Regions from separate parts of the Streptomyces sp. NPDC060064 genome, predicted to be linked through region 1. Evidence: riboswitches for the same ligand, from Rfam matches in the RefSeq annotation. Region 1 holds a riboswitch; the other holds the start of a gene.
The links. Region 1 has a riboswitch for thiamine pyrophosphate ahead of ACFWDI_RS19175 (thiamine ABC transporter substrate binding subunit). Riboswitches for the same ligand answer to the same signal wherever they lie in the genome.
Positions count from the first base shown of each region.

Region 2: it holds a riboswitch for thiamine pyrophosphate, as region 1 does, so the genes downstream of both, thiO (glycine oxidase ThiO) here and ACFWDI_RS19175 (thiamine ABC transporter substrate binding subunit) in region 1, are expected to answer to the same signal.

Region 1 is NZ_JBHWWF010000015.1:41,461-45,619, reverse strand. It holds gene rlmN (23S rRNA (adenine(2503)-C(2))-methyltransferase RlmN) at 1-605, shown strand, start outside; TPP riboswitch at 636-763, shown strand; gene ACFWDI_RS19175 (thiamine ABC transporter substrate binding subunit) at 847-1,944, shown strand; gene ACFWDI_RS19170 (ABC transporter permease) at 1,920-3,599, shown strand; gene ACFWDI_RS19165 (ABC transporter ATP-binding protein) at 3,599-4,159, shown strand, end outside.
Region 2 is NZ_JBHWWF010000066.1:14,288-18,446, reverse strand. It holds gene pknB (Stk1 family PASTA domain-containing Ser/Thr kinase) at 1-637, opposite strand, end outside; gene ACFWDI_RS39045 (thiazole synthase) at 873-1,667, opposite strand; gene thiS (sulfur carrier protein ThiS) at 1,674-1,898, opposite strand; gene thiO (glycine oxidase ThiO) at 1,895-3,052, opposite strand; TPP riboswitch at 3,050-3,162, opposite strand; gene ACFWDI_RS39030 (hypothetical protein) at 3,214-3,555, shown strand; gene ACFWDI_RS39025 (NAD(P)/FAD-dependent oxidoreductase) at 3,584-4,159, shown strand, end outside.

The sequences.
Region 1 (4,159 bases):
TGCCGGGCGGACCGGCGCGGCTGTCCAACATCGTCTTCATGGGGATGGGGGAGCCGCTCGCCAACTACAAGCGGGTCGTCGGCTCCATCCGCCGGCTCACCGACCCCGAGCCGGACGGCCTCGGTCTTTCGCAGCGCGGGATCACCGTCTCCACCGTCGGCCTGGTGCCCGCGATGCATCGCTTCGCCGACGAGGGCTTCAAGTGCCGTCTCGCCGTCTCGCTGCACGCGCCGGACGACGAGCTGCGCGACACCCTGGTCCCGGTCAATACGCGCTGGAAGGTCCGGGAGGTGCTGGACGCCGCCTGGGAGTACGCCGAGAAGTCGGGCCGCCGGATCTCCATCGAGTACGCGCTCATCCGCGATATCAACGACCAGGCGTGGCGGGGCGACCTGCTGGGCCGACTGCTCAAGGGCAAGCGGGTCCATGTCAATCTGATCCCGCTCAACCCGACACCGGGATCGAAGTGGACGGCTTCGCGGCCCGAGGACGAGAAGGCCTTTGTGGAGGCCATCGCGGCGCACGGGGTGCCGGTCACCGTCCGGGACACCCGTGGCCAGGAGATCGACGGAGCGTGCGGACAGCTGGCCGCTTCGGAGCGTTAGCGCCCGTGTAACCTGGCTTGAAACATCTACATATTCCGACAGGGGAGCGCCACAGCGCTGAGAGTGCGACGCGGGCTTGGTAAATCAAGCCCAGTGGTCGCAGACCCTCTGAACCTTGCCCAGGTCATTCTGGGTAGGAAGTTCGGACATTACTCACAAGCTGTTGCGCCCTGCCCGGATTCCTTTCGAGGGAGCCGGGCAGGGCCGCGTCTCTTCCTGGTCAACTCCAGGAGGAATTTCAGTGAGCACCACCAAGAAGATCACGGTCACCGCGCTGGCCGCGGCGCTCGGTGTCACCACGCTCGCGGCCTGCGGCGGCGAGTCGAAGGACTCGTCGGCCTCGGACGGCGGCTCGAAGCCGAAGACCGTGACGCTCGTCAGCCACGACTCGTTCGTCGCCTCCGCCTCCGTGCTGAAGGAGTTCACCAAGGAGACCGGCTACACGGTCAAGGTGCTCAAGAGCGGCGACGCGGGCGCGGCCCTCAACAAGGAGATCCTCACCAAGGGCTCCCCGCAGGGCGACGTCTTCTTCGGCGTCGACAACACCCTGCTCTCGCGTGCTCTCGACAACGGCCTGTTCACGCCGTACGAGGCAAAGGGCCTGAGCCAGGTGAACGACGAGGCGCAGCTGGACAAGGACAAGCACCGGGTCACGCCCGTCGACACCGGCGACATCTGCGTCAACTATGACAAGAAGTACTTCGCCGACAAGAAGCTGGCGCCGCCGCAGTCCTTCGACGACCTGGCCAAGCCCGCGTACAAGAACCTCCTGGTGACGGAGAACGTCGCGACTTCCTCGCCCGGCCTCGGCTTCCTCCTCGGCTCGGTCGGCAAGTACGGCGAGGACGGCTGGCAGGACTACTGGAAGAAGCTGAAGGAGAACGGCGTCAAGGTCGTCGACGGCTGGGAGCAGGCGTACAACGAGGAGTTCTCCGGCTCCGCGGGCGGTAAGAAGGCCAAGGCCGACCGGCCGCTCGTGGTCTCGTACGCCTCCAGTCCGCCGGCCGAGGTGCTCTTCTCCAAGCCGCAGCCGACCGAGGCGCCCACCGGGGTCGCGACCGGAACCTGCTTCCGCCAGACCGAGTTCGCGGGCCTGCTCAAGGGCGCGAAGAACGAGGCGGGCGGCAAGGCCCTGCTGGACTTCCTGGTCTCCAAGAAGTTCCAGGAGGACATGCCGCTGAACATGTTCGTCAACCCGGTGATCAAGGACGCGAAGCTGCCCGAGGTGTTCACCAAGTTCGGCGCGGTGGCCGTCAAGCCCCAGACCGTCGCTCCCGACACGATTGCCAAGAACCGTGAGCAGTGGGTCCAGTCATGGTCCTCGCTCGTACTGAAGTAACGAAGTCCGTCCGCGGGAGTGCGGCGCGGCTCGGGCTGATGGCCGGGCCCGCCGTGTTCTTCGCGGTCTTCTTCGCCTATCCGGTCGTCGCGATCGTCGGCCGGGGCCTCGAGATCGACGGGGTCTGGCAGTTCGGGCGGATCGGTGAGGTGCTGAGCCGCCCCGACATCCTGCGGGTGCTGTGGTTCACCACGTGGCAGGCGCTCGCCTCCACAGCGCTCACACTGCTGATAGCCCTGCCCGGCGCGTATGTCTTCGCCCGTTTCGACTTTCCCGGAAAGCGACTGCTACGGGCGGTGGTCACCGTTCCGTTCGTGCTGCCGACCGTCGTCGTCGGGACGGCGTTCCTGGCGCTGCTCGGGCGCGGCGGGCTGCTCGACGAGTTGTGGAGCGTACGGCTGGACACGACGGTGTGGGCGATTCTGCTCGCGCACGTCTTCTTCAACTACGCGGTGGTCGTACGGACCGTGGGCGGTCTGTGGTCGCAGCTCGACCCGCGCCAGGAGGAGGCCGCCCGGGTACTGGGCGCCGGGCGGTTCGCGGCCTGGCGGAGGGTGACGCTGCCGGCCCTCGGTCCCGCCGTGGCCGCCGCCGCGCTGATGGTCTTCCTCTTCACCTTCACCTCCTTCGGTGTCGTACAGATCCTCGGCGGACCGACGTTCTCCACGGTCGAGGTGGAGATTTATCGACAAACTGCTCAGCTGCTGGATCTGTCCACGGCAGCCGTACTGACGCTGGTGCAGTTCGCCGCGGTGGGCGCGGTCCTCGCCGTACACGCGTGGACGGTACGGCGGCGGGAGACCGCGCTGAAACTGGTGGACCCGGCACGGACCGCGCGGCGACCACGCGGCCCCGGACAGTGGGCGCTGCTCGGCGGGGTGCTGACCACGATTCTGCTGCTGGTCCTGGCGCCGCTCGCGGTGCTGGTCGAGCGTTCCCTCGACGGGCCCGGCGGCTACGGCTTCGACTACTACCGCGCGCTGACCGCGATGGACGCGAGCGGAGGAGCCTTCCTCGTACCGCCGATCGACGCGGTGTGGAACTCCCTGCGGTACGCCCTGGTCGCGACCGCCATCGCGCTGGTCGTCGGCGGTCTCGCGGCGGCGGCGCTGACCCGGAAGGCCGGTCGGCTGCTGCGCGGCTTCGACGCGCTGCTCATGCTGCCGCTCGGCGTCTCCGCCGTGACCGTCGGCTTCGGCTTCCTCATCACCCTCGACAAGCCGCCACTTGATCTGCGGGCGTCCTGGATTCTGGTGCCGCTCGCGCAGGCCCTGGTCGGCGTCCCCTTCGTCGTACGGATGATGCTGCCGGTCCTGCGAGCGGTGGACGGGCGGCTGCGCGAGGCGGCGGCGGTGCTGGGCGCCTCGCCGCTGCGGGTGTGGCGGGAGGTCGATCTGCCGCTGGTGCGGCGGGCGCTGCTCATCGCCGCAGGATTCGCCTTCGCCATCTCGCTCGGCGAGTTCGGCGCGACGGTCTTCATCGCCAGGCCCGACAATCCGACGCTGCCGGTGGCCGTGGCGCGGCTCCTCGGCCGGCCCGGCGAGCTCAACTACGGGCAGGCGATGGCGCTGAGCACCATCCTGATGGTGGTGTGTGCGGTGGCGCTGCTGGTGCTCGAACGAATCCGTACCGACCGATCGTCCGGGGAGTTCTGATGACTTTGCTGCGACTGGAGGACGTGACCGTACGGTTCGGGGCGCGCGCGGCGCTCGATGCGGTGGATCTGGAGGTCGCCGAGCACGAGATCGTCTGTGTGCTGGGGCCGAGCGGCAGTGGAAAGTCCACGCTGCTGAGGATCGTCGCCGGACTGCAAGCAGCCGACGGCGGGCGGGTGTTGCTGTCCGGCGCGGACCAGGCCGGCGTTCCGGTGCACCGGCGCGGGGTGGGCCTGATGTTCCAGGACCATCAGCTCTTCCCGCAGCGCGACGTCGGCGGCAATGTCGCCTTCGGGCTGCGGATGCACGGCACAGGACGGGACGAACAGGCCCGCCGCGTCGGCGAGTTGCTGGAGCTGGTGGGGCTGCCGGCGGCGCAGCGGCGGGCCGTGGCCTCGCTGTCCGGCGGCGAGCAGCAGCGGGTGGCGCTGGCCAGGGCGCTGGCGCCGCAGCCCCGGCTGCTGATGCTGGACGAGCCGCTCGGCCAGCTGGACCGAGGGCTGCGGGAGCGGCTGGTCGTCGAACTGCGCGGGCTGTTCGGGCGGTTGGGTACGACGGTG
Region 2 (4,159 bases), on a different contig from region 1:
CGCCGGTGAGCATCTCGTAGAGGACGACCCCGCAGGCGTACACATCGGCGCGGGTGTCGGCGGTGCCGTACTCGATCTGCTCGGGAGCGAGATAGGAGACCGTGCCGAGCACCGTGCCGGTGGTGCTGGTGACGGAGCCCACGGCCCGTACCAGACCGAAGTCGGCGACCTTGACCCGGCCGTCGTCCCCTATCAGCACGTTCTCCGGCTTCATGTCCCGGTGCACGAAACCGGCCCGGTGCGCGGCACCGAGCGCGGCCAGCACGGGCTCCAGGATGTCGAGCGCGGCCCGCGGCTGGAGCGCCCCGCGCTCGCGCAGGACGTCGCGCAGCGTGCAGCCCGCGACGTACTCCATCGCGAGATAGACATACGCACCCTCGGCGCCCTGGTCGAAGACCCCCACCACATTGGGGTGGGCGAGGTGCGCCACGGACTTGGCCTCGCGGATGAAGCGCTCCACGAAAGAGGCGTCGGCGGCGAGGGCGGGGTGCATCACCTTGAGCGCGAGCACCCGGTCGAGCCGGGTGTCGACGGCCCGGTAGACCGTGGCCATCCCGCCGACGGCGATGCGCGCGTCGACGCGGTAGCGGCCGTCGAGCACATGCCCGACGAGGGGGTCCTTGAGGGTCGTATCCACGCGGGAGAGTCTACGAGTCACCACGGACAGCCCCGACGCCCCGGGGCGGGACCGGGGCCGTACTGCAGCCGAGCTGTGACAGCGCGGGCTTCCCGGGCCTCCGCCGGACCCCGGTACGCCCTTCGGGCGTGTCCTCAATCACCGGATTCCGGCCCCTCAGGCGTTTGAGGAGCGGGGTCCGGCGGAGCCCCGGTTACGGGAAGGGGCGGGGTGGGGAAACGGCCCCGCGCAGCGGTCAGAACGCGGGTCGCTCCGGGTCGAGGGCCGCGCGGCCCTCGTGAGGGGACGACGCCTCCGCGAAGTGGCGGCGCGGGATGCGGCCCGCCCGGTGCGCGAGGCGGCCCCCCTCGACCGCATGGCGCATCGCCTCCGCCATGAGCACCGGCTCCTGCGCCCGGGTCACCGCCGAGGCCAGCATCACCGCCGCGCAGCCCAGCTCCATCGCCAGCGCCGCGTCGGAGGCCGTGCCCGCGCCCGCGTCCAGAATCACCGGCACGCGCGCGTGCTCGACGATCAGCTGGAAGTTGTGCGGATTCCGGATACCGAGGCCGGAGCCGATCGGCGAGCCCAGCGGCATGATCGCCGCGCAGCCGACATCCTCCAGCTTCCGGGCCAGCACCGGGTCGTCGTTGGTGTACGGCAGCACCGTGAAGCCGTCGTCGACCAGGATCTCGGCCGCGTCCAGCAGCTCGATCGGGTCGGGCAGCAGTGTGCGTTCGTCCGCGACGACCTCGAGCTTGATCCACTCCGTGCCGAGCGCCTCCCGGGCGAGCCGCGCGGTCAGGACGGCCTCGCCCGCCGTGAAGCAGCCCGCCGTATTGGGCAGCACACGGATGTTCAGCTTCTCCAGCACGGACAGCACGGAGCCCTGGACGGTCGGGTCGAGGCGGCGCATCGCGACGGTGGTCAGCTCCGTGCCGCTCGCGACGAGGGACCGTTCGAGTACGTCGAGGCTGGGTGCCCCGCCCGTACCCATGATCAGCCGGGAGTTGAAGGCGGTGCCGCCGATGGTGAGACGGTCGTCGGCCATGGCTGATCAGCCTCCCTGCACTGCGGTGAGGACTTCGACACGGTCGCCGTCGCCGAGCCGCGTGCCGGCCCATCGGCTGCGCGGGACGACCGTCTCGTTGACTGCGGCGGCGACTCCGGACGGGGCGGCGGTGAGGGACGTGACCAGGGCGTCCAGCGTGGTGCCTGTGGCGAGCTCGCGCGCCTCGCCGTTGACGGAGACGGTGATGGTGACGGACACGGGGACGTTCATGCGGGCTGCTCCTGAGGTACGGGGGAGAAGCGGCGAGGAGTGAAGGGGCGGGCCTCGTCCGGCAGTGCGCCGGTGATCAGCACCGTGGCCATCACATCGCCGGTGACGGGTGTGAGCAGCACCCCGTTGCGGTGGTGGCCGGTGGCCAGATGCAGGCCCGGCAGAGCGGTCGGGCCCAGCAGCGGCGCATTGTCGGGAGAGCCGGGGCGCAGCCCGGCGCGGGTCTCGGTGAGCGGCAGCTCGGTGATGCCGGGCACCAGCTCGTGCGCGTCGCGCAGCAGCTCGTACACCCCGCCCGCCGTCACCGTGGTGTCCCAGCCGAGCTCCTCGCTGGTCGCCCCGATGACCAGCTCGCCGTTCTCGCGCGGCACCAGATAGACGTCACTGCCGCGCACCACGGCCCTAACGGTCCGGGAGAGGAACGGCGCGTACGCACGCGGCACGGTCAGCCGCAGAACCTGGCCCTTCACCGGCCGTACCGGCGGCAGTACATCCTCCGGTACGCCGCCGAGCCTGCCGCTCAGACTGCCGCACGCCAGCACCACCTGGTCCGCGGAGAGCTCACGGCCGTCCGTCAGTACGGCTCCGGCCGCCCGGTCCCGTACCACCGACAGCCGCTCCGCCCAGCCGCGGTGGAAGACCACCCCGGCCCGCTCGCAGGCCGCCACCAGCGCCGCTGCCAGCCGCCGCGGATCGACCTGGTGGTCGCCGTCCACCCGAAGGCCACCGCGCACGCCGGGCGCGAGCATCGGCTCCAGGCGGCGGCATTCGCGCCCCGCCAGCCACTCCGACTCCAGGCCGGACTGACGCTGCAGGGCGTGCAGTTCACGCAGGTGCGCGCGGTCGTCGGCGTCGAGCGCGACCGCGAGCGTGCCACAGGCGCGATAGCCGACGGACTGTCCGCTCGCCTCCTCCAGCTCGGCGACGAAGGCGGGATAGCGCCGCGCGGATTCCAGATTGAGGCCGAGCAGCGTCTGCTCGCCGTAGTGCAGTTCGGTGACGGCGGCGAGCATGCCCGCCGCGACCTGCGCAGCGCCGCCGCCGGGCGCCGGATCGGCGACGGCGACCCGCAGCCCTCGCTGCGCCGCACGCCAGGCCGTGACCAGGCCGATGATTCCGCCCCCGACAACGAGGACGTCTGAGGTACGCGACATGGGCGTCCAGCCCCTCCCTTCGCCGGCATGACCCGGATCAGGTTCGTACGGTCGGAGGCCGTCCAGCCTCCCTCTCAGCCCGGTGCGTCCGGGCTCCCGCGAGTGCCTTACGGTGGCCACCCTAACCCCAGGCCCCAACTCGCAGTAAGGGAGCAGCCACTGTGGCAAGGTCGCTCGACGGACTCGTGCTCTCCCCGGTCGCAGACCAGGCTCCGGGCCAGGTGGGGACCCGGACCCGGTTCACGTACCACGAGCAGGAAGGCAGGATCTGGGCCGAGTACGAGGGCGGCGATGTGCTCCGCGGCCACCTTGTGGGCACCAGGGAGGGCGACCGGCTCGACTTCCGTTATGTACAGCTGAAGGCCGACGGCGGGACGTCCTCGGGGCACTGTCTCTCCACCGTCGTCGAGCTCGAGGACGGGCGGCTGCGGCTGGAGGAGAGCTGGGAATGGGAGTCCCAGGAGGGCAGCGGGACGAGCGTCGTCGAACAGCTACCTTCCTGACGGTCCGTCAGATGCGTAAGGTTGTCGGGTGAGCGAGCAGCAGCAGACAGCACAGACGCAGCGGCGCGTGGTCGTCGTCGGCGCGGGAATGGCCGGAGTGCAGACCGCGGTGGCACTGCGCGAGCAGGGTTTCACCGGCCCGATCACCCTGATCGGCGCCGAGCCCCATCAGCCGTACGACAGACCCCCGCTCTCCAAGGCGATCCTGCTCGGCAAGGCGGAGGGCTCGGCCTTCGACGTCGACTTCGAGGCACTCGGCATCGAGCTGCGGCTGGGCTGCGAGGTGACCGGAGTGCGCGCCGGGGCCCATGAGCTGGACACCGCGGCAGGTCCGGTCCCCTACGACGTCCTGGTCATCGCCAGCGGTGCGGAACCGATCACCCTGCCCGGCGCCGTGGGCGTACCCGGCGTCCATCTGCTGCGTACCCTCGACGACGCCGCGCGGCTGCGCCCCGTTCTCACGCAGCAGCACGACATAGTGGTCGTCGGCGCGGGCTGGATCGGCGCGGAGTTCGCGACGGCCGCCCGTGAGGCGGGCTGCACGGTCACTGTCGTCGAGGCCGCCGGGCGCCCGCTGGCCGGAGCCCTGCCCGCCGAGGTCGCC